3 regions of the Streptomyces sp. NPDC090798 genome follow, and region 3 is predicted to be linked to each of the others. Evidence: riboswitches for the same ligand, from Rfam matches in the RefSeq annotation. Region 3 holds a riboswitch; each other region holds the start of a gene.
The links. A riboswitch is a leader RNA that binds a small molecule or an ion and turns the genes downstream of it on or off. The one in region 3 is predicted to bind cyclic di-AMP.

Region 1 (9,391 bases), on a different contig from region 3:
ACGTGGAGACCACCTGTCTGGGGCAGGCCGCGTCGGCCGCCGCCGTACTGCTGGCCGGCGGCGCGCCCGGCAAGCGGTTCGCGCTGCCGGGGGCCCGGGTGCTGATCCACCAGCCGTCACTTCCCGGGCCGGTACAGGGACAGGCGAGCGATCTGGCCCTCCAGGCCGAGGAGTTGATGCGCACTCGGAGGCTGCTGGAGGACATGCTCGTACGGCACACGGGGCAGAGTCCTGAACAGGTCGCCGCCGACATCGAGCGGGACAAGATCCTGGACGCACAGGCCGCGTTGGCGTACGGACTGGTGGACGGGATCATCCCCAGCCGCAAGACCTCGCGCACCGCGCCCGGTGCGAGGAACGCCACACCCGACGCGAGGTGATCCGCCGATGGTGCCCGAACTGCCCCCGCTGCCCGCGCTGACGCGAGCCGAGGCCGAGTTGATCGACCGTTACCTCGACGTGGTCGACCTGCTCGGCCGTATCAACCCGGCCAGGCCCGGCGACACCTATCGTGGGCTGCGCGCCGCCCAGGCGCTGGTCGCCAAGGCCACCGAGCTGCGGGACGCCCTCGCGCTGATGCACCAGCGCGGCGAGAGCGAGGTGCACGCGCCGACGCTGGCGCAGGCCCTGCGCGTCCTCGACGGTGAGCGGCGGGCGGCCCGCGTCACCCTGCCGCCCGACGCCGACAACTGACGCATCCACACCCCGGGCCGCCATGCGTGCCGAGTCGGCGAGGCGTCCGGCCCGGGGTTCAAACGGACCAGATGGAGTACCCCCTGATGGAGTAGTCACAGGTCCCTTCGAGGAACCCGAAAAGTTGCGCAACGCGCGTAGCGCAAAGGCGGAATGAGACGCTCCGGTGCAGGTACGAGCGTCGTCGGTGTCCCCAACATCGCCCGAACAGAGGGTCGTCCACCCGAACGGGTGAGTGGTGAGTAACCCCACAAATCGCCGCTTCCGCTCGGATTTTCGGACTGCCATGCGTGAAGATCCCTTCCGACGACAAGCCCCCGCCACAGCGGCGGGGCGGTCCGGGCGGACGCCGAGTCCTGCCGCTGCCTGGATGACCGGTCGACAGAAGTGCATCGGCAGGAGTGGAGGACCCAGCAAGACGGGTCGCCGGAGAGATCCGGGCGGTCCTTGGGGTGAAGCCGCGCAAGCGGCCGGGCTACTTCGCCAGCCCGAATCCGACAGGTCATCCTTCACAGGCGGCTGACGAAGGGTTGCGCATGACTGCGCTCAATCGTGTCCCGTCGCTGTGGACCCGGGCCGGTACGGCCTCGGCGCTCACCTTGGCCGCCGTGGGCGGCAGCCTTGTGGTTCCTGGCGTCGCATCCGACGCCGAAGCGGCCACACTGGCGACGAAGGCACTTCAGGTCGCGGCTTCCAAGAAAGGCTCTCCGTACCAGTACGGTGCCGCCGGGCCACGCCGCTTCGACTGCTCCGGGCTCACGCTCTACTCGTACAAGAAGGCGGGCAAGACGCTGCCTCGTACGGCCGCGGCGCAGTACAACAAGACGCACCACATCTCCGCGTCCCACCGCAAGGCCGGAGACCTGGTGTTCTTCCACTCGGGCCGGAACGTGTACCACGTCGGCATCTACGCCGGGAAGGGAAAGATCTGGCACTCCCCGAAGACCGGGGAGGTCGTGAAGCTGCAGAAGATCTGGACGAAGAGCGTCTGGTACGGCCGGGTCAGCTGACCTGCCCGAGGGGGTGCCGCCGGCCGGCGCCCCCTCGGGACCCCACCCAGGGGCGTGAAAAGTGGACGGACCGGTTACTCGTTCAGCATGGCTGAACGACCTCCCTCCGAGGAACGGAACGAGACGCCCCTCGAGCGTGCCGATCGCAACTTCGGCGAACTGCTCCAGGAGCTGCGCGTCACGCAGACCGGTGTGCAGATCCTCTTCGCGTTCCTGCTGACACTGGCGTTCACCCCGCGCTTCCCGTCCCTCGACACGGTGCAGCGCGCCACGTACGTCACCACGCTCCTGCTGGCCGTGGTGGCGGCCGCGCTCTTCATGGCGCCGGCCGCGCTGCACAGGGCACTGTTCCGGCAGGGCGCGAAGCCGACCATCGTGCGGGTCTCCTCCGTCCTGGCCACGATCGGGATGGGCGTGCTCATGCTGGCGCTGACGGGATCGGTGCTGCTCGCCGTGGACGTGGCGCTGGGACGCGCCGCCGGGATCGCCTCGGGCGCGGGCACGCTGCTCGTCTGTGGGACGCTGTGGGGCCTCCTGCCCCGTCTCGTGCAGCGTGCCGTCGTCGGCGCGGCAACGGCTCCGGAAGAAGCTCCGGACCGAGAACCCTGAGCGCGCTCCCCGTGACCGCCTCCGCGGCGCGGGCTGCGCAGCCGCCCAGGTGATCGGCGCCTTCGGGGTGAGCGCGTGGGTGACGAACCCCCGCCGCAGCGGGTGCGCGCCGGCCGCCGCCACCGGCTCGGTCTCGCTCCCGCTCTCCCGGGCCCTGCCCAGCGACCGCGGCGTGCGCAACAGTGCCGGCACGGCCGTGCACACCACGGCGACCCCGGTGAAGGCGATGAGCTGCGTGCCGATGCCTCCAGGCTGCCCCGACGAGGCCTTCGGCCCTGGTCGCCGTCGCCGAGGCGGGCTCGATCACCCGGGCCACCGAGCGTCTCGGCTACACGCCCGCGCTCTTCCAGCGGCCGGCGAGGCGGGAGCGGGAGGCCCCTGCCGCCGGTGCCGACCGGTTCCCGGTCCGGTGGACGACGGAGATCGTACGGCGCGGAGCTCACGGTTTCGGCAACCGGAGTCGCCGCCGTCCTGGCCATCATCTGATCAGCGGCTGTCCGGCCAGTTCGGCCGACGGGAGCCGCGAGGCCCGTCAGTTCGTGCCCGCCTCCCGCTTCCGGGCACTGCCGCGCGGCGCCTTCGGAGGCGCCGGGCAGCACAGACACGACAACTGAGCCGCTCCTCAGGGCTCTTGTGGGCCGCCGGCCGTCACCGGCTGGGCCGGCACCGTCCAGGGCAGCTCGATGGCGACCGTCTTGCCGCCCTCGCGGGTGGGCCTGACGACCAGTCTGCCGCCGCATTCGGCGGTCAGCCAGCGGATGATCACCATGCCGCGCCCGTTGTCCTGCTGGACGGCGGCCGGCAGGCGTTTCGGAAAGCGCGGATGGCTGTCGGTGACGCCGATCCGCAGGTGTTCGTCCCGGTCGAGCCGGACGTCCACCGTGAAGGTGGGCGACTGTCCGAATGTGTGCTGGACGGCGTTGGTGGCTAGTTCTGACACGATCAGGCGTACGGTGTCCGCGACTTCGGCGTCGCACGGCAGGCCCCATTCGGCCAGCACATCGGCGACGAAATTCCGGGCCGCGCAGACCGAGGCGGGATCGCTCGGCAGAGTGACGGATGCTTCCTGGTGATCTGCCATGGCGACGTCGTCCCTTTCCCACGGGACCGGAGTCCGACACGGAGCGGATGGTTCGAGTACGGTCCCGGACTGGTGCTTCGCGCCAGACTGCCATCACTGGACCGGTCACGGGTGCGATCCACCGAGATATGCATATATCTGTCGCTCGATGCGGTGAACTCTGCGATGGCGGAGCGTATTTGGGCGGCCCGGAAGGAGTAAGGAGTACGGCCATGCAGCACGGTCCCGCGGTGCGACGCCGCAAGCTCGGTGCCGAACTGCGCGCGCTGCGCGCCGGTGTGGGTCTCACCAGTGGTGAGGCGGCCCGTCTCGTCGGCTGGCACCAGTCGAAGGTGAGCCGGATCGAGACCGGTATCAGTGGGGTGAAACCGGCCGACGTGGAGCGCCTGTTGGACGCCTACGCCGTCAGGGACCCCGAGTTACGGGAGCTCCTTGTCGGCCTCGCGGGCTCCGAGGGCAACGGGCGCCACCACTGGTGGCACGCCTACCGCGGGGTCCTGCCGCCCACGTACCGCGACTTCATCAGTCTGGAGTCCCAGGCCAGCGGTATGCGCACGCTGGAGACCTCGGTGGTACCCGGACTGCTCCAAACACCCGAGTACGCACGGGAGGTGACCCGGGTCGCCGTCGGCGGCCTGGCGGACGACAAGCTCGACGCGCTCGTCGAGGTGCGCCTCGCCCGGCAGGACGTCCTGCGTTCGAGTCCGCCGCTGGAACTGACCGCGGTCCTGGACGAGGCCGTGTTAAAACGCGAGGTCGGCGGCCCGGAGGTGATGGCTCGGCAACTGGAGCGGCTGCGGGAGGCGGCCACCCTGCCTCAAGTGCGGCTTCAGGTCCTGCCGTTCGCCGCGGGGGCCCACATCGGCGTCACCGGGCCTTTCGTTATCTTCTCATTTCCGAACACAACTGATCTGGATGTGGTTGTTCTCGACCACTTGACGAGTAGCCTCTACCTCGAGCGGAAAGAAGACCTTCAGGCCTACACCGAGGCCTTCAACGCCCTTCAGTTCCACGCCCTTTCGCCCCAGGACTCGTTGGACTACATCGCCGGGATAGGTGACGGCGCGTAAGGAGGCACCCCCCATGACTGCACTGCCTCGGTACGTACGTTCCAGTACTTCACTCCGCGAGGTGCGATGGCTGCGCAGCAGCCGCAGTACGGGAATGAACAACTGCGTCGAGACGGCCCGACCCGGCCCAGGACCCTGGGCCGGACTGGTCGCGGTGCGCGATTCCAAGAACAAGGCGGGCCCCGCCCTGCTCTTCACTCCCGCCAGTTGGGAGGGCTTTGTCGCCGGACTGAGCTGATCACCCCGACGGCGTGCTCGATCTGCGCGTCGGTGAGGTCCGCGCGGGCGGTCAGCCGCAGCCGTGAGATGCCGTCCGGCACGGACGGGGGGCGGAAGCAACCGACGGCGAGTCCCGCTTCCCGGCAGTCGGCGGCCCACCGCACGGCCTGTTCGGGGGACGGCGCGCGCACGGAGACCACGGCGGCGTCCGGTCGCACGGCTTCCAGGCCCTCGGCGGTCAGCCGGGTGTGCAGCGCCGTCGCCACTTCACGGGCCTGGGCGGCGCGCTCCGGCTCACGGCGCAGCAGCCTGAGCGCCGCGAGGGCCGCGCCCGCCGCCGCGGGTGCGAGACCGGTGTCGAAGATGAAGGTACGCGCCGCGTTGACCAGGTGGTCGATGACCGGAGCGGGGCCGAGGACGGCGCCGCCCTGGCTGCCGAACGACTTGGAGAGCGTGGCGGTCACGACCACGTCCGGGGCGCCCGCGAGCCCCTCGGCCTGCGGGGCGCCCCGGCCGCCGTCGCCCAGGACGCCCAGCCCGTGCGCGTCGTCGACGAGCAGCGCCGCGCCGTGCTCGCGGCAGGCGGTGGCGAGTTCGGCCAGCGGGGCCGCGTCGCCGTCCACCGAGAAGACGGTGTCGGACACGGCGACGGCGGGACCCTCGTGTGTGCCCAGCGCCTTGCGCACGGCGTCGGGGTCGGCGTGCGCCACGACCTGGGTCGCACCCCGGGCGAGCCGGCAGCCGTCGATGAGGGAGGCGTGGTTGCCCGCGTCCGAGACGACCAGCGAGCCGTGCGGCGCGAGCGCGGTCACAGCGGCGAGGTTGGCCGCGTAGCCGGAGGAGAAGACGAGCGCGGACTCGAAGCCGCAGAAGTCCGCGAGCTCGCGTTCGAGTTCCCCGTGAAGTTCGGTCGTGCCGGAGACGAGCCGCGAGCCGGTCGCGCCGGCGCCCCACCGGCGCGCGGCCTCCGCGGCGGCCGCCGTGATCTCGGGGTGGCGCGCCAGTCCGAGATAGTCGTTGCTCGCCAGATCGAGAAGGGGTGAGTCGGCGGCGCGGGGGCGCAGGGTGCGGACGAGTCCGGCCTGCCGGCGCTGGTACGCCTGCTCGTCGATCCACGCGAACGGCGATCCGGCCATGCTGGTGCCTCCGGGCCCTGGGAGTGGTCGTGAGGGGGTCATGATGGTGGTCGTTTTGTAGGCAGTGCACAGACCCTAGCGGGGCGACGCGGCGCCCATGATGTGGCAATACCCACACGTCGAACCGTCTCTGTTGTGCAAACTCTCCTTGGCCGCAGCGGCTCACATACGTCAGGATCGGATCTCATGGACCTGCTGAACACGCTGGTGGACAAGGGGCTTCGGCGCGAGCTGCCGACCCGTGACGAGGCGCTGGCCGTGCTGGCCACGTCCGACGACGACGTGCTCGACGTGGTGGCCGCGGCCGGAAAAGTCCGCCGGCACTGGTTCGGCCGTCGAGTGAAACTCAACTATCTGGTCAATCTGAAGTCCGGTCTGTGCCCCGAGGACTGCTCGTACTGCTCGCAGCGCCTCGGCTCCAAGGCCGACATCCTCAAGTACACCTGGCTCAAGCCGGACCAGGCCTCGCAGGCCGCGGCGGCAGGGCTCGCCGGGGGCGCCAAGCGGGTCTGCCTGGTGGCCAGCGGCCGCGGTCCGACGGACCGTGACGTGGACCGGGTCTCCGACACCATCAAGGCGATCAAGGACCAGAACGAGAACGTCGAGGTGTGCGCCTGCCTCGGCCTGCTCTCCGACGGCCAGGCCGAGCGGTTGCGCGAGGCGGGAGCGGACGCCTACAACCACAACCTGAACACGTCCGAGGGGACGTACGGGGACATCACGACCACGCACACGTACGCCGACCGGGTGGACACGGTCCAGAAGGCGCACGCGGCCGGCCTGTCGGCCTGCTCGGGTCTGATCGCGGGCATGGGCGAGTCGGACGAGGACCTCGTCGACGTCGTCTACGCGCTGCGCGCGCTCGACCCTGACTCCGTTCCGGTGAACTTCCTGATCCCCTTCGAGGGCACCCCGCTCGCCAAGGAGTGGAACCTCACCCCGCAGCGGTGCCTGCGCATCCTGGCCATGGTCCGTTTCGTCTGCCCTGACGTGGAGGTCCGTATCGCGGGCGGCCGCGAGGTCCACCTGCGGACGATGCAGCCGCTCGCCCTGAACCTGGCCAACTCGATCTTCCTCGGCGACTACCTCACCAGCGAGGGCCAGGCGGGCAAGGCCGACCTGGAGATGATCGCGGACGCCGGGTTCGAGGTGGAGGGCGCGGGCGAGGTGACCCTGCCCGAGCACCGCGTGACGGCGGGCGCGGGCTGCGGTGCGCACGCCGAGGCCGGGTGCGGCTCGCACGCGGACGCCGGGTGCGGCTCGCACGAGGGCGGCGGCGTCTGCGGTTCCGTGCAGGTGAAGGCCAAGGAGGAGCAGCCCTCCGAAGCGCGTACGGATCTCGTCGCCGTACGCCGCCGGGGTGCCGGAACGGACCTCGCCCCCAATGCCTGACCGGTCCGAGCCGTCCACGCTGCCCGTGCGCGAACTGCTGGAGCTGGACCGGCGGCATGTCTGGCATCCGTACGGCCCCATGCCCGGCCGCCAGGAACCGCTCGTCGTGGAGTCGGCGAGCGGGGTACGCCTGCGGCTGGCGGACGGCTCGGGCGAACTGGTCGACGGCATGTCGTCCTGGTGGTCGGCCATCCACGGCTACAACCACCCGGTCCTCAACGACGCGGCGCGCGACCAGCTGGAGCGCATGAGTCATGTCATGTTCGGCGGGCTCACGCACGAGCCCGCCGTACGGCTGGCGAAGCGCCTGGTCGACATCACGCCCGAGGGCCTGGAGCACGTCTTCCTCGCCGACTCCGGCTCGGTGTCGGTCGAGGTCGCCGTGAAGATGTGCCTCCAGCACTGGCGCTCGCTCGGCCGACCGGGCAAGCAGCGGCTGCTGACCTGGCGCGGCGGCTACCACGGGGACACCTGGCAGCCGATGTCGGTGTGCGACCCCGAGGGCGGGATGCACGAACTGTGGCAGGGCGTGCTCCAGCGCCAGGTGTTCGCCGACGCCCCGCCGGTCGCGTTCGAGGAGTCGTACGCCGACCGGCTGCGCGAGCTGATCGGGCGGCACGCCGACGAGCTCGCCGCGGTGATCGTGGAGCCGGTGGTACAGGGCGCGGGCGGGATGCGGTTCCACTCCCCCGCGTATCTGCGGGTGCTGCGGGAGGCGTGCGACGCCCACGACGTGCTTCTCGTCCTCGACGAGATCGCGACCGGCTTCGGCCGTACGGGCGCTCTCTTCGCGGCGGAGCACGCCGGCATCACGCCGGACGTGATGTGCGTCGGCAAGGCGCTGACCGGCGGCTATATGACGATGGCGGCGACGCTCTGCACGGCGCGGGTGGCCGAGGGCATCTCACGCGGTGAGGTCCCGGTGCTGGCTCACGGTCCGACCTTCATGGGCAATCCGCTGGCTGCCGCGGTGGCCTGCGCCTCGATCGACCTGCTGCTCGGACAGGACTGGCAGACCGAGGTCAAGCGGATCGAGGCGGGTCTGCGGGACGGGCTTGCGGAGGCGTCCTCGCTGCCGGGTGTCCGGGACGTACGTGTCCTGGGCGCGATCGGCGTCGTCCAGCTCGACCACGAGGTCGACATGAAGGCGGCCACGGCGGCGGCCGTGCGCGAAGGCGTGTGGCTGCGCCCGTTCCGCGACCTCGTCTACACGATGCCGCCGTACGTCACGGGTGACGCGGACGTGGCACGGATCGCGCGCGCGGTGTGCGCGGCGGCGCGGGAGGGATGACATGACGGTTCTGGTGATCACGGGGACGGGCACGGAGGTCGGCAAGACGGTCACGACGGCCGCCGTCGCCGCCGCGGCCGTCGCGGCAGGACGCTCCGTGGCCGTCCTCAAGCCGGCGCAGACGGGTGTACGCCCGGACGAGCGCGGGGACGCCGACGAGGTGGCCCGGCTCGCGGGCGCGGTGACCACGCTCGAACTCGCCCGCTATCCGGAGCCGCTGGCTCCCGCGACGGCCGCACGGCGGTCCTCCCTGCCCCCGGTGCGCCCGGACGCGGTGGCGGAGGCGGCTGCCAAACTGGCCACCGAGCACGACCTCGTGCTGGTCGAGGGCGCGGGCGGTCTCCTCGTCCGCTTCGACGACGAGGGCGGCACGCTGGCGGACGCGGCGAGCCTGCTGGACGCGCCGGTGCTGGTGGTGGCGTCAGCGGGCCTCGGCACCCTCAACACCACCGAGCTGACGGCTCGTGAACTCCGGCGCCGCGGCCTTGACTTGGCGGGAATCGTCATCGGCAGCTGGCCGGACTCCCCCGACCTGGCGTCGCGTTGCAACCTCGCGGACCTGCCGCTCGTGGCCGAGGCTCCCCTGCTGGGAGCGCTGCCCGCGGGGGCCGGGTCATATCCGGTCGCCGACTTCCGTGCGGAGGCGCCGGGGTGGCTGGCCTCTCGGCTGGGCGGCACCTGGGACGCGAACGCCTTCATTGCGGCGCGGGGGGTCTGAGCGCCCCGCAAGGGGCGCGGGGCGGTGACACTGTGCGGCTCCGCCGTGTGGGCGCGCTCCGCCCCCACCGGCACGCAGCTGAAGAACAGCCCCCTCACCCCTCCCCCACAACCACGGTCGCGAGCTGGTGCACGTGGCTCTACACCTCGTGCGCCGAGATGTACAGCGGCAG
Region 2 (10,271 bases), on a different contig from region 3:
GAGATGATGCCGGTGGCCAGGATCGCGGCTCCGGCGACCGGCGGACTCTGCGCCCACCGGGTGCGCAGGCCGGTCCACCGGGTGCCGGGCGGGGAGATGGCTGACATGGGCCCGATGCTAAGGACCTTCGGGCGGGTTGGCGGCGGGCCACGCGCGCGTGGAGCTCGATGAGCCCCACGCGCGCGTGCCGGGCGCCGAGGCGTTAGGCCGGACGCACCACGCTGTGGATGATCGAGTCGCCGCCGTAGAAGATCGACTCCTCGCGGACGTACGCGCCCGGCTTGGGGGCGTGGATCATCATGCCGTTGCCGATGTAGAGGCCGACGTGGCTGATGTCGTCGTAGAAGAAGACGAGGTCACCGGGCTTGATGTCGGCGAGCGAGACGGTCGTGCCCGCATTCACCTGGTCGTAGGTGGTGCGCGGGAGGGTGACGCCGGCGGCCTTCCAGGCGGCCTGGGTGAGGCCGGAGCAGTCGTAGGAGCCGGGCCCGGTCGCGCCCCAGACGTACGGCTTGCCGATCTGGGTGCGGGCGAAGGCGAGGGCTTTGTCGGCCTTGGCGGTGTACGAGGTGTCGGTGGCCGCATTCCCGGAGGTGCCGGCGGAGCCAGTGGTCCCGGAGGTGCCGGAACCCGTCTGTTGCCCGGCGGCCGCCTCCTGGGCCTTCTTCTCCGCCGCGGCCTGCTGTTGGGCCAGCTCCGCCGCCTTGCGGTCGGCCGCTTCCCGCTTCTTCCTCTCGATCGCCGCCAGCCGCGCCTTCTCCTCGGCGGTCAGCTTCGAGAGCAGCGAGCGCGCCTCGGCGAGCTTGCGCTGGACGTCGGCCTTGGACGTCCTGAGCGCGCTCTGCGTCGTGGTGAGTGTCTGCAGACTCTTGGAGGCCTCCGCACGCTTCTTGGTGGTGGCGGCCTGCTCGGTGACGTAGTCGTCGACGGCCGCCTTCTGGCGGGTGGTCAGACGGTTCATCAGCTGGGTCTGGTCGAAGTAGTCCTGCGGATTGTCGGCCAGCAGGAGGCTCGCGGTGTCGGGGGCGGCGGCGCCGGTGCGGTACTGCGCCGCGGCGAACGAACCCAGCTCCTCGCGCGCGGTGTTGAGCTTCTCGGTGCGCTGGGCCACGTCGTCGAGGAGGGAGTCGACGCGCTTGCGCTGCTGGGCGGTCTTCTCCCTGGTCGCGTTGTACTTCTCGGTCGCCGTCTCGGCCTGGTGGTAGAGGTCGTCGACCTTCTTCTCGACCTCTTCGACGCTCGGCTTGGAGTCGGCCGAGGGCGCGGCGTTCGCCGTCTGGGAGAGCAGGGCCACGGAGGTGAGGGCCGCCGTGGCGAGGGCGGGAGTCCGTATACCCGCTATGCGCGTAGCCGTAGGACTCCACTTGCGGTGCGACGCCAAGGTGGCGACTCCTTCCGTCATCCGCCTACCGAGTTAGCTGTCGGGTTCGGGCGGGTGCTTCCGGAAGGTTTGCCCTACGGTCCTTGCCCGCAGGGCGGTTGGACCGATTCACCCCAAGTTCGGTTGGGTCCCCGGCTCCGGCTGCCGCGTGGGCGCACCGGACTCGGCGGAGGCCGCACGGCCCGGCGACGTTCGCCGGTTGGGTCGAGCGGCCTGCCCGGCACGCTAGCCAACTCATAACTGTTCTGTGAAGTTTGATGTGCGATATGCCCGATACATTTTCGTGACCTTGATCTGGCGGGCCGTTGACCGTGGCTGACCGTGATGAACCGATCCTGAGCGGTGACGGCGTCCTGTGCGGTAAGAGGGGCGGGGTGCGGTAGGAGGGGCGGGAAAGCGATGCGGGAAGAGATCATGCGCGGTCGCGGAAAAACCGGTCGGGTTTCCAGGGTGGCCGCGGGTTGTCAGTGGGGCCGCCTAGACTCGGAGAGCGATGAGCAGCCTCTTTGATGACAGCTTTCTGGCGGACCTCCAGCCTTCCGGGGCCCACGAGGAAGAGCCCCCGCCGCCGCCCGAGGACGGGGCGCCGGAGCCGCTTCCGGACGACCTGTTCGGCGGCCGCTTCGACGTGCCCGCGAGCCGGGACGCCTACTACCGCGACGGCGCGCCCCGCCCCGCCGTGGACCCGGCGGCCCTGCTGGACGGGCTGAACGAGAACCAGCGCGCGGCCGTGGTGCACTCCGGCTCCCCGCTGCTCATCGTGGCCGGCGCGGGCTCCGGCAAGACCCGGGTACTCACCCACCGCATCGCCCACCTGCTGGGCGAGCGTCATGTCCACCCGGGCCAGATCCTCGCGATCACCTTCACGAACAAGGCCGCGGGCGAGATGAAGGAGCGCGTCGAGCAGCTCGTCGGCCCGCGCGCGAACGCGATGTGGGTCATGACCTTCCACAGCGCGTGTGTGCGGATCCTGCGCCGCGAGAGCAAGAAGCTCGGCTTCACCTCCTCGTTCTCGATCTACGACGCCGCCGACAGCAAGCGGCTGATGGCGCTCGTCTGCCGTGACCTGGATCTCGATCCCAAGCGCTTCCCGCCCAAGTCCTTCAGCGCCAAGATCTCGAACCTGAAGAACGAGCTGATCGACGAGGAGGACTTCGCCGCCCGGGCTGCCGACGGCTTCGAGAAGACCCTCGCCCAGGCCTACGCGATGTACCAGTCGCGGCTGCGTGAGGCCAACGCGCTCGACTTCGACGACCTGATCATGACCACGGTCAACCTGCTGCGCGCCTTCCCGGACGTCGCCGAGCACTACCGGCGCCGCTTCCGCCACGTCATGGTCGACGAGTACCAGGACACCAACCACGCGCAGTACGCGCTGGTACGTGAGCTGGTCGGCACCGGCACGCATGACGAGGACACCCCGCTCAGCGAGCACGACCTGCCCCCCGCCGAGCTGTGTGTCGTGGGCGACGCCGACCAGTCGATCTACGCCTTCCGAGGCGCGACGATCCGCAACATCCTCCAGTTCGAGGAGGACTACCCGAACGCGACGACGATCCTCCTGGAGCAGAACTACCGCTCCACCCAGACGATCCTGTCCGCCGCCAACGCGGTCATCGAGCGCAACGAGTCCCGCCGCCCCAAGAACCTGTGGACCAACGCGGGCGCGGGCGCGCAGATCACCGGCTATGTCGCGGACACCGAGCACGACGAGGCGCAGTTCGTCGCCGAAGAGATAGACCGTCTCACGGACGCGGGCGACGCGAAGGCCGGAGACGTAGCCGTCTTCTACCGTACGAACGCCCAGTCCCGTGTCTTCGAAGAGATCTTCATCCGTGTCGGCCTGCCCTACAAGGTCGTCGGCGGCGTTCGCTTCTACGAGCGCAAGGAGGTCCGGGACGTCCTGGCCTACCTGCGCGTACTGGCCAACCCGGAGGACTCGGTCCCGCTGCGCCGCATCCTGAACGTGCCCAAGCGCGGCATCGGCGAGCGCGCCGAGGCCATGATCGACGCGCTCTCGCAGCGCGAGAAGATCAGCTTTCCGCAGGCGTTGAAGCGCGTCGACGAGGCGTACGGCATGGCCGCGCGGTCCACGAACGCGGTCAAGCGCTTCAACACGCTCATGGAGGACCTCCGTACGATCGTCGAGTCCGGCGCGGGCCCGGCGACCGTCCTGGAGGCCATCCTCGAACGCACCGGCTATCTCGCCGAGCTGCAGGCGTCCACCGACCCGCAGGACGAGACCCGCATCGAGAACCTTCAGGAGCTCGCCGCCGTGGCCCTGGAGTTCGAGCAGGAGTCCGGTGGGGGTGAGGGCGAGGGCGAGACACCCGTCGGGCTCGCCGCCTTCCTGGAGCGGGTGGCCCTGGTCGCCGACTCCGACCAGATCCCCGACGAGGACGAGGACGGCTCAGGCGTCATCACCCTGATGACCCTCCACACCGCCAAGGGCCTGGAGTTCCCGGTCGTCTTCCTCACCGGCATGGAGGACGGCGTCTTCCCGCACATGCGCGCGCTGGGACAGGTCAAGGAGCTGGAGGAGGAGCGGCGCCTCGCGTACGTAGGCATCACGCGCGCGCGGGAGCGGCTGTACCTCACCCGTTCGTCCATGCGCAGCGCCTGGGGTCAGCCCTCGTACAACCCGCCGTCCCGCTTCCTGGAGGAGATCCCGGAGACGCACCTGGAGTGGAAGCGCACCGGTGCGACCGCTCCGGTGTCCTCGGGGCCCGTCTCCGGTGTGGCCGCCTCGCTGTCGTCCTCGCGTTCGCGGTCCGCGGCGTCCGGTGCCTCCGGCTTCGCGACGCGCCGCGGGATCTCCGAGAAGCCGGTGGTCTCGCTGACAGTCGGCGACCGGGTCACCCACGACCAGTTCGGCCTGGGCACCGTCGTCGGCGTGAAGGGGACGGGTGCGAACGCGGAGGCGACGATCGACTTCGGCGAGGCGAAGCCGAAGCGGTTGCTGCTGCGGTACGCGCCGGTGGAGAAGCTGTAGTTCCGCAGGGTGGCGGTTCGGAGCCCGGCGACGGCGTTCGGTCACGTCGTCGGGTGAGGGACCGCAGGGTTACGTCGGGTCCAGGCCGTGGCTGCGCAGCCACGGCAGCGGGTCGATCGCCGAACCGCCCGCGGGGCGGACCTCGAAGTGCAGGTGCGGACCGGTCGAGTTGCCGGAGTTCCCGGAGAACGCGATCTGGTCACCGGCCTTCACGACCGTCCCCGACGGCACCTTGTAGCTGGAGAGGTGGCAGTACCAGGTCTCCGTGCCGTCCTTCGCGGTGACGATCGCCATGTTCCCGTACGCGCTGTTCCACTGCGTCCGTACGGTGCCGTCGGTCGCGGCCATCACCGGCGTGCCGTACGACACCGGGAAGTCGATGCCCGTGTGCACGGACATCCAGTTGATGCCGGCCTGGCCGAAGTAGGCGCTGAGGCCCTTCTGCGTGACCGGGAGCACGAATTTCGGCCGCAGCCGTTCCTTGCGGGCCGCCTCCGCCACCGCCTTCTGCTTCTCGGCGGCCTGCTGAGCCTTGAGGTCGATACGTTCCTGCGTCCGGCTGGCCCGGTCGGCGAAGTCGTCCGCGCCCGCGGAAAGGCTCTGGAGCTGGGTGTCCAGCTTGTTGTTGGCGGCCGACGGCTTCACCGCGGTCCCGTCGGACGCGCTGAGGGTCGTGTTGTCCTTGCTGTCGTTCCCGCCGATGGTGCCCACGGAGGCGGCGGCGATCCCCGCGACCCCCATCACACAGGCCGAGGGCACCGCGACGGTCAGCAAGGCGGAACGCTTCGCCGGGGTGCGCCGCCGGGAACGGGACCCGGACCGGTTCGCGGCACGGGGGGCCGGAATGACCTCTTCCATGTCCTCGAGCAACGGCGCGTCCTGCGCGTCACCGGCGTCCTCGAACTCGTCCTCCGCGGCGCCGGGTTCCTCGTACGACACCTGCTCGAAGGTCGCGGTCGCCTGCTGGTCGAAGGGCCGGTCGTCCACGTCGGACTCGGGCACCGGCTGATGCTCGTAGGCCTCGGCGGCGAGCTGCCGCTCGTACGACTCGGCCTGCTGGTGCTGCTCGTACCCCTCGTACGGGTCGTGTTCGCCCGCGGTGTTCCACTGCGTGGCGTCGTACGCGCCCGTCTCCTGGGTGTGCGCGGTCCACTGCTGGGTCTGGCCGGCCTGGCCGGTCTGTTCGGCCTGGAGCCAGGCGGCCGCGTCCCACTGGCCGGTGCCTTCGGGGCCCGGGTGCTGCGCGGGGATGTCGGCGAGCTGCTGGTATCCGCTCGCCCAGGCGGTCGTGTCGTAGGCACCGGTGTCGTACGCGGCCTGGTGCTGTGCGGCGTACGGGTCGTAGTGCGGCGTCTGGTGGCTGCCGGTGCTCCACTGCGTGGCGTCGTACGAACCTGTGCCGCCGCCCGACATGTCGCCGAAGAGGGGGTCCGTCGCGAAGGTCGAGGTCTCGAAACCCGTGGTCTCGAAACTTCCGGTCGCGTACGTACCGGCGGTGGCGTAGCCGTCGTACGAGGTGAAGTCGCCGTAGTGGGCTTCCTGGCCACCGTAGGACGCATAGGGCGCCGGGGCGGCATCGGAGGCCGGAGCCGGGGGCGTTACGGTCCCCGACGGGTGACGGTCGTTCACCAACTTCTCTTTCGCCTCGACAACAGGGGCTGGCAGAGCAGTGCGGCGACTGTACCCGGCGGTACGCGGGCGCGACAATCTTCGGCAGGTTTCCTCCACTCGGGAAACGGGCATTCGGCCGTGTTTCGGGGGAGGGCGGGCACGGCTTTGGCCTGGCGTTCGATTGCCGTTCGATGTTGGGGGTGTTCCGCGGAGGCGTTACGCCACTGTCAGACCCCCGGTTTCGGCGGCGGGCGCGGCGGCGGGGCGGGCCTGCGTCTCCTCGAAGTCGAGTGCCTGCCGTATCCCGGCGGCGACCGCCGGGTGGACCGGCAGGGCGAGATGTCCGATTCCGCTCACTTGGACGCTCTGGGCGAGCAGGTCCGGGTGGTCGATGGAGGCGGTCTCCAGTGGGTCCATCAGATGGTCGAGGTCGCTCCAGAAGCTCACGAACTGCGTACGGCAGTCGGGCGCGGGCTTGCGCAGCTCCTCGATCACCTCGGAACCCGGTCGCATCTGACGGACGATCGGGTGCGCGTTCATCAGCGGAACGACCTTCGTGCCCGCGTGCGGCGTGCCGAGCGTGACCAGGGTGCGGACGCGCAGGTCCCCGCCGAGGCGCTGGACGTAGTAGCGGGCTATCAGTCCGCCGAGGCTGTGGCCCACTATGTCCACCTGATCGCGTCCGGTGCGCTCGCAGATGTCCTCTATGTGCCGTCCGAGCAGCTCCGCGGCGGCGCGGATGTCGTTCGTCAGCGGCGAGTAGTTGAGCGACTCGATGTGCCGCCTGCCGTGCTGGGCGAGGTTGCGGCGCAGCAGCACGAAGACCGAACGGTTGTCGATGAAGCCGTGCAGCAGCACGACCGGCGGCTTGGTACTGGTGGGCAGCCGGGGCGCGTCGGGCGGGGGGAGCGCCGGGGTGCCGCGGCGCTCCTGGGTGATGCCGGACGGATAGAGGAGGAGGTGCCCGGCGAGGATGGCGATCTCCAGGGCCGTCGCCTTCAACAGGGCCACCGAGAGCCCGGTCAGCCGGCTGGGCAGCAGACGCTGACGGAGAGGGAGAAAGGGCAACTCGGCCCCGGTGACCTTCATGGCCGACCTCCAGTCGGCACGTGGCGGGACCGCTCTGTCCCCCGTGTGCCCTCGTGGAAAGCCGCGGTGGTGGTGCCGGTGGCTATGGCGTGGGCGGTTGCCGACGGTGCGTCCGTGGCGTGTGGTGCGCCGGTGACGCGACGGGATTCCCTGCCGTCGTGCTCCCGCCGGTGCGCCGCACCGCCGTCACGTCTCCCTGACGCGACGGTGGTGCTGCCACCTGCTGGCGGCTCTCCTTGCGCAGGCTCCGGCCACGGCCCGCGCGTCGCAGATCCCTGCGGCGCGTGTGCCGCAGAAACGCGGAGCGGTGCGCGGCGAATGTGTCCCACCGTGTGATTTCCCCCTCGGTCTTCAGCGGGAAACTGCGGTTTGCACGGATCTGACGATAACGTTCGTTCACTTCCCCTGCCGGTGCGGCGCGGGGCGGTCGATGAAGTCCGTTCATGGAGGCAGTGATGGGTGTGCCAGCCGGTCCGATCCGCGTGGTGGTGGCCAAGCCGGGGCTCGACGGCCACGATCGCGGGGCCAAGGTGATCGCGCGGGCGCTGCGCGACGCCGGTATGGAGGTCATCTACACCGGGCTCCACCAGACCCCGGAGCAGATCGTCGACACCGCGATCCAGGAGGACGCCGACGCGATCGGCCTCTCGATCCTCTCCGGCGCCCACAACACACTGTTCGCCGCCGTCATCGATCTCCTCAAGGAGCGCGACGCGGAGGACATCAAGGTCTTCGGCGGCGGGATCATTCCCGAGGCGGACATCGCACCGCTCAAGGAGAAGGGCGTCGCCGAGATCTTCACGCCGGGCGCGACGACCGCGTCGATCGTGGAGTGGGTCCGGGCGAACGTACGCCAGCCGGCCGGCGCGTAGCGCCTCTCCGACGGGGGAGCGGTCCCCCTCGCTCTTGGGGCGGCTGCGGGTGGGGGGCTGGTCGCGCAGTTCCCCGCGCCCCTCAAGGGGCGCTCCTGTCAGCGCGGGCCCGCACCCTCCAGCTCCGAGGACATCACCGCGCGCAAACGCAAGGTGGTGACGAGGCGTTGGAAGGCCTCCGCCCAGTAGCCACCGGCGCCGGGCGCTGCGTTCTCCGGCTCGTCGGCGACCGCTGTGAGTCCCTCCAGCCGCCCCGCCTCCGCCGGATCCAGGCACCGCTCGGCCAGCCCCATCACCCCACTGAAGCTCCATGGATAACTCCCCGCGTCCCGCGCGATATTGAGCGCGTCGACCACCGCCCGTCCCAGGGGCCCCGCCCACGGCACCGCGCAGACCCCGAGCAGCTGGAACGCCTCGGACAACCCGTGCGTGGCGATGAACCCCGCCACCCACTCGGCCCGCTCGGCGGAGCTCAACGTGGCGAGCAGCTTCGACCGCTCCGCCAGTGACACCGCCCCCGGGCCGCCGGCCTCCGGAGCCGACGGCGCGCCGAGGAGCGCCCTGGACCAGCCCGGGTCCCGCTGCCGTACCGCCGCCCGGCACCACGCGGCATGCAGCTCGCTCTGCCAGTCGTCCGCCACCGGAAGCGCCACGAGCTCCTCCGGCGTACGTCCGCCGAGCCGTCGCGACCATGTCCCGAGCGGCGCTGCTTCGACCAACTGGCCCAGCCACCACGACCGTTCCCCTCGTCCCGCCGGAGCTTTCGGTACAACACCGTCGCGCTCCATGCTCGCGTCGCACTCGTGCGGCGCCTCGACGACGATCGAGGGTGTGCCCCGCGTCCGGTCGACGGCCACGCACGAGCCGGCCCGCGCCGCCATCCGCGCGGCGAGCGCCGAACCGGGCAGCGCGGACAGCAGTTCCGCCGCGGTGGCCCGGACGTTGCGGCTCCGGTCGGCGAGCGCCCGTTCCAGGAACGGTTCGTCCGCCGCGCACAGTCCGGAGCGCAAGGAGTCGAGGAACATCAGCCGGTCCTCGGCCCGCTCGGTCGCCCAGGTGGTGGCGAGCAGCTCGCGCGCGGCTCTGGGGTCCTGGGCCCGTATCGATGTGAGCAGTGCGACCCGCTCGGCGAAGAGTCCCTCCTGCCAGAGCTGTCGCGCGCGCCCGGGGTCCTCGGGGCCGGGCAGCGCGGTGCCGCCGCCGGGCAGCGAACGCAGGGCGAAGCGCCACTCCGGGTTCAGCCGGGCGAGCCACAGGGCGCGCGGTCCGGCGAAGGCCAGAGCCGCCGGCCGCAGGTCCGTACGGCCCCGGGCCGCGTCGAGGAGCGCGGGCAGTGTTTCCGGGGGCGGCGCGAAACCCCGCGCGTTCGCCAGCGCGAGCCACTGCGGCAGCAGCTCCATGAGGTCGGGTGCCGTGCCCCTGCGGCCGCCGCCTCCCGTGCCGGGCCGGTCCGCCAGCAGCGTCGCGAGTCGGTGAGCCGCGGCGGGCGGGAGGGCCGGCCGCGGGTCGGGCGCGGCGGGTTCGGGACGGGCGGCCGCCCGCGCGGCCCGCACCCCGGCCCGCCGCCGCAGGGTTTCCACGGCGGCCGCGTCCAGCAGGGCCACCGGCGCCGCGCGCCCGGCGGCCCAGGCCGGAGGCGGGCGCCGCTCGGTCCCGAGGAGGGCCATCGTGACGAGCTCCTCCCAGGAACCCCCGACGGGCGCGCCCGCGGAAGCGGAGGTCGTGTTCATGAGCGTCCTCTCCGTAGGGAGGCGGTGGTGAGAACGGAAGTGGTGACGCGGGTTGTGCCGGTGGTCGGCACCGTGACTCAGCACAGTGACACCGCCTCTCCGTCGCCCTCCGGCCAGGCCGTCAGAGGCGTGAAGCCGCGGTGGCCGCACTCTCCGAAGACCGTGACGGGCGCGCCGCCGGAGAGGGCGGCGAGGCGCCACAGGCCGGGGCGGGAGAGCAGGGAAGGGGCGATCGGGAGACCGAAGTCGCCCTCGGCGTCCGCCAGTTGCCAGGTGTCGCCGTCGGGGGTGGGTATCACCCGGGCCAGCGTGACCGGGTGGGAGTCGAGCCAGGGGTCGGCCCGCAGGGCTTCGCCGAAGCGGGCCGCCGCCTGGGGGGTGGTCAGCCCCGGTGGACGAGTCCGCGCGGGGGCGGGCGGCGTGAACCGCTCGCCCAGGGCCGCTCGGAGCTGTCCGGCGCCCGGATACGCGGACACCTCCGCCTCGAAGGCCAGCCCCACCGGCAGCGTCAGCTCCGGCGCGCGGCCGGCGGCCCCATAGGAGAGGAGCAGCGCCGTGCGGTCGGTCTCCGCGCCGTAGAGCCAGATCCTGCGGGT
Region 3 (10,271 bases):
CGCCCATGGACATGTCCGCGCCGAGCGGCATCCCGGTACCGAGGGACATGTCCGGGCCGAGTGCGGCCGACCGCTGTCGCTGCCACTCCTCCGCGGCCTGGCGGCGAGCCTGATCCTCCGGGGCGGGCCAGACACTCTCGGCCGGACGTGACTCGATCGCCGCGGGCCCGGGGTTCCACCGTGCGGCGTGCTTGGACACCAGCTCACGGGCCAGCGCCAGTTTCCGCTGGATCTTCTCCTTGGACGTCTTCAACGAGGACTGGGCCGGCCCGGCGGCCAGCGCGGGCAGCAGGGCCGTGGCGGCCTCCTGCGCAGGTTGCGGCGCAGGCTCCGGCGCGGCCGGCAGCGCGGCGACGGCCCTGGCCGTCAACTCGGCCACGGGCCCGGCGGCCGCCTCGGCGGAGGGGCCTGCGGTCAACTCCAGAACGGGGCGGGCGGTCAACTCCCGGCCGCGGTTGGCGAGTCCGTCCTCCGGCCGCTTCGCCGGGCCGGTGGGCCGTGCCTCGACCGCGGGCTTCGGCATCCGGTCGGCCGGCAGCCTGGCCGGCGCGGAGGGACCCAGCTGCGTGCGCGCCGCGTCGAACCAGGTCTTGGTGATGTCGTCGAGTGCGGGGTCGCGGCGCCTGCGCGCGGTTTCCGGCGCCGGGTTGACGCGGCCTCGGCTCCCTGTGGCCATCGCGCGGGTTCCGTTGACGAACCCGACGGCGTTCTCGGCCTGGTCGTAGAGGGAGCTGATCCGCTGCTGCACCTCCTCGCGGCTCGGACCGTCCGCGCCACTGAGGGCGGCCGTCGCGCGTGCGGAGTCGGGCATGCCAGGGAGGCTGCCGCCTCCAGGGCGCGGGGTTCGTTCCGGCGCCATGGGAGCCGTACTCCTTCCGTGCTCCGCCTACCGGGTCGGCCGTCGGGTTCGGGCGGAAGATTCCGGAAGGCATGCCCTACGGCCCTTGCCCGGTTGGGCAGTTGGGCCGATTCACCCCAAGGTCGGTTGGGTCCCGGTTCCGGTTGCCACAGGGGCACCGGATTCGGCGGAGGTCGCGCGACCCGGCGAGGTTCGCCGGAGGGAGTCGTGCGGCCTGCCGCCAACTTAGCCAATTTGTGTGCCTGGTGTGAAGATTGGAGCGCGAACTGTCCGATATGTAATTGTGACCTTCGTCTACGTGTCCCGCCTGCGACCAGGATGTCGTACGACCGCCGTTCGCCCCATGGTCGCTGCGAGCGTGCGCAACCGGCGCCAGTCCAAGGGGGGTTGGGAATCGGGCACACCGGGTCGCTCCTTGGGGACGCGGACGCGCAGGGCGCCGGGTTCGACGCGGCAGTGCACCGGGGCGGGCAGGACCAGGGCCTCGCCGTCGATGCCGGCCTCGATCTCCGCGCGGTCGGCGTCGATGACCACCTCGCGGGCGGTCAGGACCGCGAGTCCGTCCGGCGCGGGGTCCAGTACGAGCGCGGCGGCCTCGGCCGCGCTGTCCACCGTGATGCCGAGGACACCGAGCAGCCCGGAGTCGAGCCGTTCGCGGCGGCCGAGACCGGCCGGATCGTTGGTGCGGTAGGGGTTGTTGCTCACCAGTACGGCCTGCGGGGCGTCGAGCGTCGTGTCCGCGGCGTGGGCGGTCAGCCGCGGCCCGCGCTGGCGGGTGAGCAGGTCGGGCAGGAGGTCCAGGATGGTGCCGATCTTGTCGTCGCGGTACGCGGGGCTCTGGACGACGGCCGCGTACGCGCCGAAGGAGGCGTTGTTGACGAACGGGTGGCCGCCGGCGAAGCCGAGGTCCACGCGGAGTTCGACGCCGTCGGTGAGGGCGTCGAGGCAGGTCGCCGGGTCGTCGCGGTCGAGGCCGAGGTCCATGGCGAAGTGATTGCGGGTGCCGGCGCAGACCACCAGGAACGGCAGACCGTGTTCGGCGGCGACGGCCGCGACCAGCGCCTGGGTACCGTCACCGCCGGCGACGCCCAGCAGATCCGCGCCGTCCGCGACGGCGGCCCGGGCCAGCGCGGTGACGTCCTGGTGCTTCTCCGGGTCGAGGAGCACGACCTGCGCGCCGAGCCGCTCCGCCTTCTCCCGCAGTCCGAACTTCGCCACCTTGCCGCCGCCGGAGTGCGGGTTCATGAGGAGGAAGGGGCGCCTCGGCGGCGGTGCCCTGCGTTCCTTCGGCCGCGGGGCGCGCGTCCGGTCGCTCCGCAGGGCGTACCGGCCGCTCCAGACGGCCACGGTCCACAGCGCCAGGGACACGGGGACGGCCCAGAGCAGGCGGGCCACGGCGAACAGGGTGATCACGGCGCCGGGCGCGACGGCGGCCAGCACGGCCGCCACCCAGCGGAGTGGCCCGCGCCGGGTCAGCGCCCACCACAGCGCCGCCGCCGTGACGGCCACGCCGAGGAGCGCGGCCAGGAGCAGCAGTACGCCGTCCACGCCTCCGTATCCGAGCGGCACCAGCACCGCCAGCGCCGCCGCGACCAGCGCGGCCCTGGCCGCCCACCGTTTCCCGTGGCCGACCTGCCCGCTTCCATCCACACCCATCGACACAGTCGTATGCAACCGCCGGGTCAGGCCCCGCGCAACCGCCACGCTCCGCGAGGGCACGCGCCAACCGGGGCCGGCCTGGGCGATTCACCGAACCCTTGGTCCACCCCTCGGGGCCGGGACCGTCGCGGCTGATGCACGATGGGCGGCGGCGAGCCCCGGCAGTGGCCGGGGCGTGGCGGGGAGGGACAGTGGTGATGAGTGGGCAGCGCGGCCGTGTCCTGGTCGTGGACGACGACGCGGCGATCCGCCGCTCGCTGGAGCGCGGACTGAGGCTCGGCGGATTTACCGTGGACCTGGCCGACGGGGGCCGGCCGGCCCTGGCGGTGGCCCGGCGGACGCCACCCGATGTGGTCGTGCTGGACATCTCGATGCCCGACCTCAGCGGCATCGAGGTGTGCAGGACCCTGCGGGACGAGGACAACGACGTACCCGTGCTGATGCTCTCCGCGCTCGACGAGACCGCCGACCGGATCGCGGGCCTGCAGGCGGGCGGCGACGACTACCTCGTCAAGCCCTTCGCCCTGCAGGAGCTGGTCCTGCGCCTGGAGGCACTGCTGCGGCGCAGGCCGCCACGGGACAGCGGCACCGTACGGGCCGGCGGGCTGCTCCTGGATGCCGCCGCCCGCAGGGTGAGCCTCGACGGGCGGCCGGTGGACCTGACCCGACGCGAGTTCGAACTCCTCCACGTCCTCGCCCGCAACGCAGGCATCGTGCTCAGCCGCGACCAGCTCCTCGATCGCGTATGGGGCTACGACTTCGAGGTGCGCACCGACGCGGTGGACACCTTCGTCAGCTATCTGCGCCGCAAACTGGAGACGTCGGGGCGCTCCCGGATCATCCACACCGTACGAGGCGTGGGCTTCGTCCTGCGCGACGACGACGCGGGGGAGCGGCCGTGAGACTGTCCACGCGGATCGCCCTGGCCGTCGGCGCCACCGTGCCCGTACTGGTACTGGCCACCGGCTGGCTGCTGCTGCGGCTGGTCGCCGCGGATCTGCACGACCAGCAGGACGCGCATCTGCGTGAGCGCGCGGTGGCCGTAGCCACGGACGCCCGGGGGCTGCTGCGTGCGAGCGCCGCCGACCGGCCGGCGGCGGTGGAGCAGGCCCGCGAACGCCGGCTGTTCACCTCGGCCCTGGACGTGGGCGTACGGCTGATCGGCCCCGAGGGGACCTTCACGGGCGGCCCGCAACCGGCGGCCGACGTGGTGCTGCCCGCCAGGGCGCCCGTCCCGGTCACCCTCCGTGCCGACGGCAGGAGCTGGCGGATCCTGTCGACCCGGGTGACCGGGTCGCGCCCCGGTGTGCGCGGCACCCTGTGGCTGTTCGCGTCCGACACCGCCGCCGACACCCAGGTGCGCCTGGTCCGACGGCGCGCGGTGACCGTCGCCCTGCTCGCCGCACCGCTGTCCGGGCTGCTCGCCTGGGCCGTCGCCACCCGGGCGAGCACACCGCTGCGCCGGCTGCAACGCCGGGCGAGCGGCCTGGACCCCCGCTCCAGTCCCACCCGCCTGGACCACACTCCGACGCGGATCGCCGAGGTCGACGACCTCGCACACACCCTGCAGACCGTCCTGGCCCGCTACGACGAGCAGGCGGCCAGGACCGCCGAGGCACTGGCCACCGCCCGCTCCTTCGCCTCGGCGGCCTCGCACGAACTGCGCACCCCGCTGATGAGCATGCAGACCAATCTGGAGATCCTCACCGAGCATCCGGAACTCGCCGGATCCGACCGCGACGAAGTGCTGCACGACCTGAGCCGCGAACACGCACGCCTCCTCGGGGTCCTCGTCATGCTGCGCGACCTCGGCCGCGGAGACCTCGTCGAGGCGGACGCCTTCGGTCCGGTCGACCTCGCCGACCTCGTCGAAGCGAGCACGGAGGAACATCGGCGACGCCATCCGCACGCACGGGTGGCCGGCCACTGCGCACCGGGGCTGCGTGTGCACGGCTGGGAGGCGGGACTGCGGAGCCTGGTGGACAACCTGCTCGTCAACGCCCTGGTCCACGGACATACGGACGGGCAGCCCCCGCAGGTCGAGGTGACCTTGCGCGCGAGCGGTGCCGACGCGCTCCTCGTCGTCGACGACCGGGGTCCGGGCATCCCGCCCGCGCTGCGCACCGAGGTCTTCGAACGCTTCCGCCGCCGACCGGACAGCCCCGGCTCCGGCCTCGGACTGACCCTGGTCGCCCAGCAGATCGCCCTGCACCGGGGCGGGATCCGGGTACTGGACCGGCCCACGGGTCCGGGCACCCGCGTCGAGGTCACCCTGCCGCTGAGCGACGGCACGGCGGACGCGGGGGCCACGCTTCCGCTCCAGCGCAACTGGATGGTCACGACCGCCGACCGGCCACAAGAATTCCACAAAGACGGCTCCTAGCTTTCCCGGCGAGGGGGCAGCAGTCGCCCGTGAACGCGGAGGAGTTCGTCATGCCAAGCACCAGGAAGACCGTGATCTCGGTCGTCTCGTTGGTCGCCGCCGGGTCGCTGTTCGGCGCCGCCGGCGCCGCCACGGCCGACGCCGCGACCCCCGTGCCGTCCGGCACCCCCACGGGCGACGGCGCGGCGGCGCTCTGCAAGCGCGCACCGAAGATCGACCGGCGGATCGACCGGATCCTCACCCGGCTGCGCGCGGACGCTTCCCAGCGTGGCTCCATCGCCCGTCTCGAGCAGCGGGTGGCGAACGCCAAGTCCGCGGGACACACCCAGATCGAGACCTACCTGAACGACCGGCTCACCTTCCGGCGTTCCCTGGTCCCCACCCTGGAGACCCGCCAGAAGGACCTGGCCGACGTCCAGAAGTGGTGCGGCGCCCACGACAACGGTCGTACGAACTGATGCGCGCGCGCCACACCGTGCCGGCCGTACTGGCCGCCTTGCTGTTCTTGGCCGGCTGCGGCCATGGCGGGAACGCGCAGAGTGCACAGAGCACGCGGGGCACGCACGGCCCGCGGTCCGCACAGGGCATGCAGACCACTCGGCAGCCCCCGCCCACCTCCTCCGCTGACCTCGGTCACCTGCGGAAACTCGTCGACGACGCCGATTCCGCGGCGAGCGCGGCGGAGTCGGACATGGACCGGGAGTGAGGTCAGCGTTCCGCCGACGGGGGCGATCCGCTGGCGTGAAGCCGGTGGTGGCCGTCGACGGGATGGGCGGTGAAGTGCGGTCGATGCGGGTGGTGGGAGGCGGTGCGCTCGATGATCAGGAGGGCGGCGTCGTCGCCGGGGTGGTCGCCGACGTGTGCGAGGAGGTCGTCGTGGACGTGCCGCAGCAGGGCGTCGGGGCTGGAGACGGAAAAGGCGGCGACCCGCTCGGCGAGCGGGTAGAAGACGCCGGACGGTGAGCGGGCTTCGATGACGCCATCGGTGTAGAGCAGGAGGATGTCACCGGTTTCGAAGGTGAACGGGTCGGGGCGGTGGCTCGCGGCGGGCAGCTCGCACATGCCCAGCGGGGGGACGGGGTGGCGCGCGTACAGGACCGTGACCTCGCCGTCGCGCAGCAGGAGAGGCGGTGGATGACCACAGTTGATCATCCAGGCCTCCGGCCCCTCGTCGGGGAGGTCGAGCACGAGCGCTGTGGTGAAGTGCTCGCCCGGGTCGTGCTCGGTGTCGGCCACGTCCTCCAGGTCGCGGCACACGCTGACCTCCAGTGCCGCCGTGAGCTCGGGCAGGGTGGCGTACCGGTGAGCGCCCTCACGGAACGACCCCAGCACCACCGAGGCCTCGCCGATGGAGGCCAGTCCCTTGCCGCGTACGTCCCCGATGATCACCCGCGTGGAGGACTGGGCGGCGCGGGCGACCGCGAACAGGTCGCCGCCGATCTGCGTCTCGTCCTCGGCGGCCAGATACAGCCAGGCCACACGCAGGGGCCCGATCCGGCGGGGCGGCGGTCGAAGCAGGACCCGCTGCGCCGTCTCTGCCACCGACCGCGCCCGGCTCAGCTCTCGGGCACGCCGCTCGCGTACATGGCAGACGAAGACCACCAGCGCGGAGAGCACGGTCAGGGCGATGATCTGCGAGATGTGGTTGGCGGTCATCAGCCCGCCGTGGAAGACCGCGATGAAGACCTGGGCGGCCACGGCAAGCGCCCCGACCGCGGCGGTCAGCCGGGGCCCGGCCAGAGAGGCGGTGAGGGCGGGGGCGATGACCAGCAGCGGACCGAGGTGGACACTGGTCGGGGAGTGGAGGTCCACGATGGTGATCACTACGATCAGCGCGAACGGGATTGCCACCAGTCCGCGGCCCGACGGCTGCTCCACGAGGCGGTCCACTGACACACGCCGGACACCCACATGTCCCATTTTGCCCCCGATTATGAAGGCCGTGCTCCCTGGCGACCAGTCATAAGATCGGTTTATGAGGTCATAGATCCAGCCCGACTACTGACTAAGGTTTGCCTTAGTTTAGGCTTCCCGACGAGCCACCCTGCCGTCGTTCGAAGGGAACCTGATCATGCCTCGCCCTCTGCGGGTAGCCATTGTCGGAGCCGGCCCCGCCGGGATCTACGCTGCCGACGCGCTGCTGAAGTCCGCGGTTGCGGTCGAGCCCGGTGTGTCCATCGACCTCTTCGAACGGATGCCGGCCCCCTTCGGTCTGATCCGCTACGGCGTGGCCCCCGACCACCCTCGGATCAAGGGCATCATCACGGCTCTGCACCAGGTGCTCGACAAGCCTCAGATACGTCTCTTCGGCAATGTCGACTACCCGGGGGACATCAACCTCGACGACCTGCGCACCTTCTACGACGCCGTGATCTTCTCCACGGGGGCGACGGCCGACCGGGCCCTCGACATACCCGGCATCGGCCTCGACGGCTCGTACGGCGCCGCGGACTTCGTCTCCTGGTACGACGGCCACCCGGACGCGGCGCGGACCTGGCCGCTCGAAGCGGAGAAGGTCGCCGTCCTCGGCGTCGGCAACGTCGCGCTCGACGTCGCCCGCATCCTCGCCAAGACCGCCGACGAACTGCTGCCGACCGAGATCCCGCGGAACGTCCACGACGGCCTCAAGGCCAACAAGGCCCTGGAGGTCCACGTCTTCGGCCGCCGCGGTCCGGCGCAGGCGAAGTTCAGCCCGATGGAACTGCGGGAACTGGACCACTCCCCGAACATCGAGGTCATCGTCGACCCCGAGGACATCGACTACGACGAGGGCTCGATCGCGACCCGGCGCGGCAACAAGCAGGCCGACATGGTCGCCAAGACCTTGGAGAACTGGGCCATCCGCGACACCGGTGACCGCCCGCACAAGCTGTTCCTGCACTTCTTCGAGTCCCCGACCGAGATCCTCGGCGAGAACGGCCAGGTCGTCGGCCTGCGCACCGAGCGCACCGCCCTCGACGGCACCGGCAACGTCAAGGGAACCGGCGAGTACAAGGACTGGGACCTCGGTGCGGTCTACCGCGCCGTGGGCTACCTGTCCGACGAACTGCCCAAGCTCCCCTGGGACGCCGAGTCGGGCACGGTCCCGGACCAGGGCGGCCGGGTGATCGAGGAGACCGGCGAGCACCTGCAGTCGACGTACGTCACCGGCTGGATCCGACGCGGCCCCGTCGGTCTGATCGGCCACACCAAGGGCGACGCCAACGAGACCGTCGCGAGCCTGCTCGACGACCACGCGAACGGACGTCTGCACACGCCCGGCTCGCCCGACCCGGAGGCCGTGGACGCGTTCCTCGGCGAGCGGGACGTCCGCTTCACCACCTGGGAGGGCTGGTACCGCCTGGACGCCGCGGAGAAGGCGCTGGGCGAACCGCAGGGCCGGGAACGCGTGAAGATCGTCGAGCGCGAGGACATGCTCGACGCGAGCGGCGCATAGGCCCGGCAGCGTGTGGTCGCCCTCGACGGCGACCGCACGCTGCCGCGTCACGTCACGTCACGTCACGTCGGCGTCGGTCGTCAAGGGTCCGTCGACGTAGTCGGCGACCAGAGTCGCGAACTCGTCGGGGGTGACCAGCCGGATGCCGAGGTCCTCGGCCTTGGCGCGCTTGGATCCGGCGCCCTCGCCGGCGACGACCAGCGTGGTCCTCTTGGAGACGCTGGAGGAGGAGCGGCCGCCGGCGCGCTCGATGAGTTCGTTCATCTCGTTGCGGCTGAGCTTCTCCAGCGGCCCGGTCATGGCTCCGGTGACGACGACCGCCATCCCGGTCAGCGGCCCTCCCGCCGGCTCAGCGACCTGGGTGCCGGCGTCGGCGTCGGTGTCGTCGGCGATGACGGGCGGAGTGGCGCCCGGCTCGGTCATGTTGACCCCGGCCGCGGCGAGCTTGTCGATGAGCGGGGCGAGTTCGGCGACTTCGGCCACGATGGACGGGGCCTTCTCCGTGCCGATGCCCTCGACCCGCTGCATCGCTTCGGCGTCGGCGGCGCGGATGTGATCCATGGTGGCGAAGTACCGGGCGATCCGACGGGACATGGAGCGCCCCGTACCGCGGACGCCGAGCGCGCACAGCACCCGCGACAACGGCTGCCCCTTGGCCGCGCCGATCGCCGCGAGGAGATTGTCGGTGCTGGTCTCACCCATCCGTTCCAGGCCGAGGAGCTGGTCGCGGGTGAGGGCGAACACGTCGGCCAGATCGGTGACCAGACCGGCCTCCACGAGCTGGACGACACGGGTGTGGCCCAGGCCCTCGATGTCGAGCTGGTCGCGGCCGGCGGCGTACGAGAGGGCGGCGACCAGGTGACAGTTGCGGCCGTTCTCGCAGCGCCAGCGCTGCTCGCTGGTGTCGATGGCGGAGCCGCACCGCGGGCACGCCTCGGGGAAGACGATCGGCCGCTCCTCCCCGGTGCGCAGATGAGCGACGGGGGCCTCGACGCGGGGAATCACGTCCCCGGCGCGGTGGACCATCACATGGTCGCCCAGACGCAGGTCGCGACGGGTGATGTCGGCAGGGTTGTGGAGGGTGGCGTAGGTGATGGTGGAGCCGTCGATCTCGACCGGTTCGAGGACCGCGCGCGGAGCGATGATGCCGGTGCGGCCCACGTTCCACTCCACCTCCAGCAGCCGGGTGATCTTCTCCACGGCCGGCAGCTTGTAGGCGATCGCCCAGCGCGGTGCACGTGAACCGGACCCGGCGGCCTGCTGATCGGCGGCGAGGTCGGCCTTGATGACGATCCCGTCGATGCCGAACGGCAACTCCGCCCGCAGCGCGGCGATCTCCTTCACCCGGGCCAGGACCTGCTCGGCGGTCTCCGCCGTGGTCCCGGGCACGGCGGTGGCGGCGGTGGTGTTCACGCCGAGCTCGCCGCACCGCGCCATCAGCTCGCTGTGCGCGCCCTCACCCAGCCGCGCCGCGAGGGCCTCCTCGGTGCCGGGCAGCGGCAGCAGGGCGTAGCCGAAGAAGGTCATCGGCACGGTGTAGGCGCGGTCCTTGGCGCGCAGAGTGCCCGCCGCGGCGTTGCGCGGGTTCGCGAACGGCTGCCCGCCGTGCGCGGTGCGCACCTCGTTGGCGTGCTCGAACTGGGCGGTGGTCATCAGGACTTCGCCGCGCACCTCCACCGTGACCGGCTCGGCGAGTTCGGCCGGGAGGCCTTCGACGGTGCCGATGGCGTGTGAGACGTCCTCCCCGGCCGTCCCGTCGCCACGGGTGATCAGCCGGGTGAGGCGGCCATGGGTGTACCGGGCGGCGATCGCGAGCCCGTCGAGCTTCGGCTCGACACCGAACCGTGTGACGTCATGGCCGATCCGCCGGGCCAGCGACGCGGTCCAGGCGGTGAACTCCTCCGGCGAGAACACGTTGTCCAGGCTCAGCATGG

Region 1: another riboswitch for cyclic di-AMP. It lies ahead of ACIQTP_RS28435 (C40 family peptidase); the one in region 3 lies ahead of ACIQTP_RS34410 (hypothetical protein).
Region 2: another riboswitch for cyclic di-AMP. It lies ahead of ACIQTP_RS45865 (NlpC/P60 family protein); the one in region 3 lies ahead of ACIQTP_RS34410 (hypothetical protein).

What each region holds. Positions count from the first base shown of each region.
Region 1 is NZ_JBIVXA010000014.1:68,738-78,128, forward strand. It holds gene ACIQTP_RS28425 (ATP-dependent Clp protease proteolytic subunit) at 1-380, shown strand, start outside; gene ACIQTP_RS28430 (hypothetical protein) at 388-693, shown strand; cyclic di-AMP (ydaO/yuaA leader) riboswitch at 1,041-1,226, shown strand; gene ACIQTP_RS28435 (C40 family peptidase) at 1,230-1,703, shown strand; gene ACIQTP_RS28440 (DUF6328 family protein) at 1,791-2,312, shown strand; partial or broken gene ACIQTP_RS28445 (LysR family transcriptional regulator) at 2,588-2,698, shown strand; gene ACIQTP_RS28450 (ATP-binding protein) at 2,935-3,393, opposite strand; gene ACIQTP_RS28455 (helix-turn-helix domain-containing protein) at 3,606-4,463, shown strand; gene ACIQTP_RS28460 (DUF397 domain-containing protein) at 4,477-4,701, shown strand; gene ACIQTP_RS28465 (8-amino-7-oxononanoate synthase) at 4,658-5,818, opposite strand; gene bioB (biotin synthase BioB) at 6,005-7,210, shown strand; gene ACIQTP_RS28475 (adenosylmethionine--8-amino-7-oxononanoate transaminase) at 7,203-8,501, shown strand; gene bioD (dethiobiotin synthase) at 8,503-9,219, shown strand; partial or broken gene ACIQTP_RS28485 (lipase) at 9,330-9,391, shown strand, end outside.
Region 2 is NZ_JBIVXA010000042.1:11,082-21,352, forward strand. It holds gene ACIQTP_RS45860 (tellurite resistance/C4-dicarboxylate transporter family protein) at 1-107, opposite strand, end outside; gene ACIQTP_RS45865 (NlpC/P60 family protein) at 203-1,381, opposite strand; cyclic di-AMP (ydaO/yuaA leader) riboswitch at 1,388-1,560, opposite strand; gene pcrA (DNA helicase PcrA) at 1,875-4,373, shown strand; gene ACIQTP_RS45875 (M23 family metallopeptidase) at 4,443-6,002, opposite strand; gene ACIQTP_RS45880 (esterase/lipase family protein) at 6,201-7,073, opposite strand; gene ACIQTP_RS45885 (cobalamin B12-binding domain-containing protein) at 7,529-7,945, shown strand; gene ACIQTP_RS45890 (DUF5691 domain-containing protein) at 8,044-9,675, opposite strand; gene ACIQTP_RS45895 (SWIM zinc finger family protein) at 9,753-10,271, opposite strand, start outside.
Region 3 is NZ_JBIVXA010000020.1:72,649-82,919, reverse strand. It holds partial or broken gene ACIQTP_RS34410 (hypothetical protein) at 1-811, opposite strand, end outside; cyclic di-AMP (ydaO/yuaA leader) riboswitch at 868-1,038, opposite strand; gene ACIQTP_RS34405 (diacylglycerol/lipid kinase family protein) at 1,154-2,515, opposite strand; gene ACIQTP_RS34400 (response regulator transcription factor) at 2,716-3,420, shown strand; gene ACIQTP_RS34395 (sensor histidine kinase) at 3,417-4,901, shown strand; gene ACIQTP_RS34390 (hypothetical protein) at 4,952-5,359, shown strand; gene ACIQTP_RS34385 (PP2C family protein-serine/threonine phosphatase) at 5,610-6,797, opposite strand; gene ACIQTP_RS34380 (FAD-dependent oxidoreductase) at 6,973-8,337, shown strand; gene ligA (NAD-dependent DNA ligase LigA) at 8,395-10,271, opposite strand, start outside.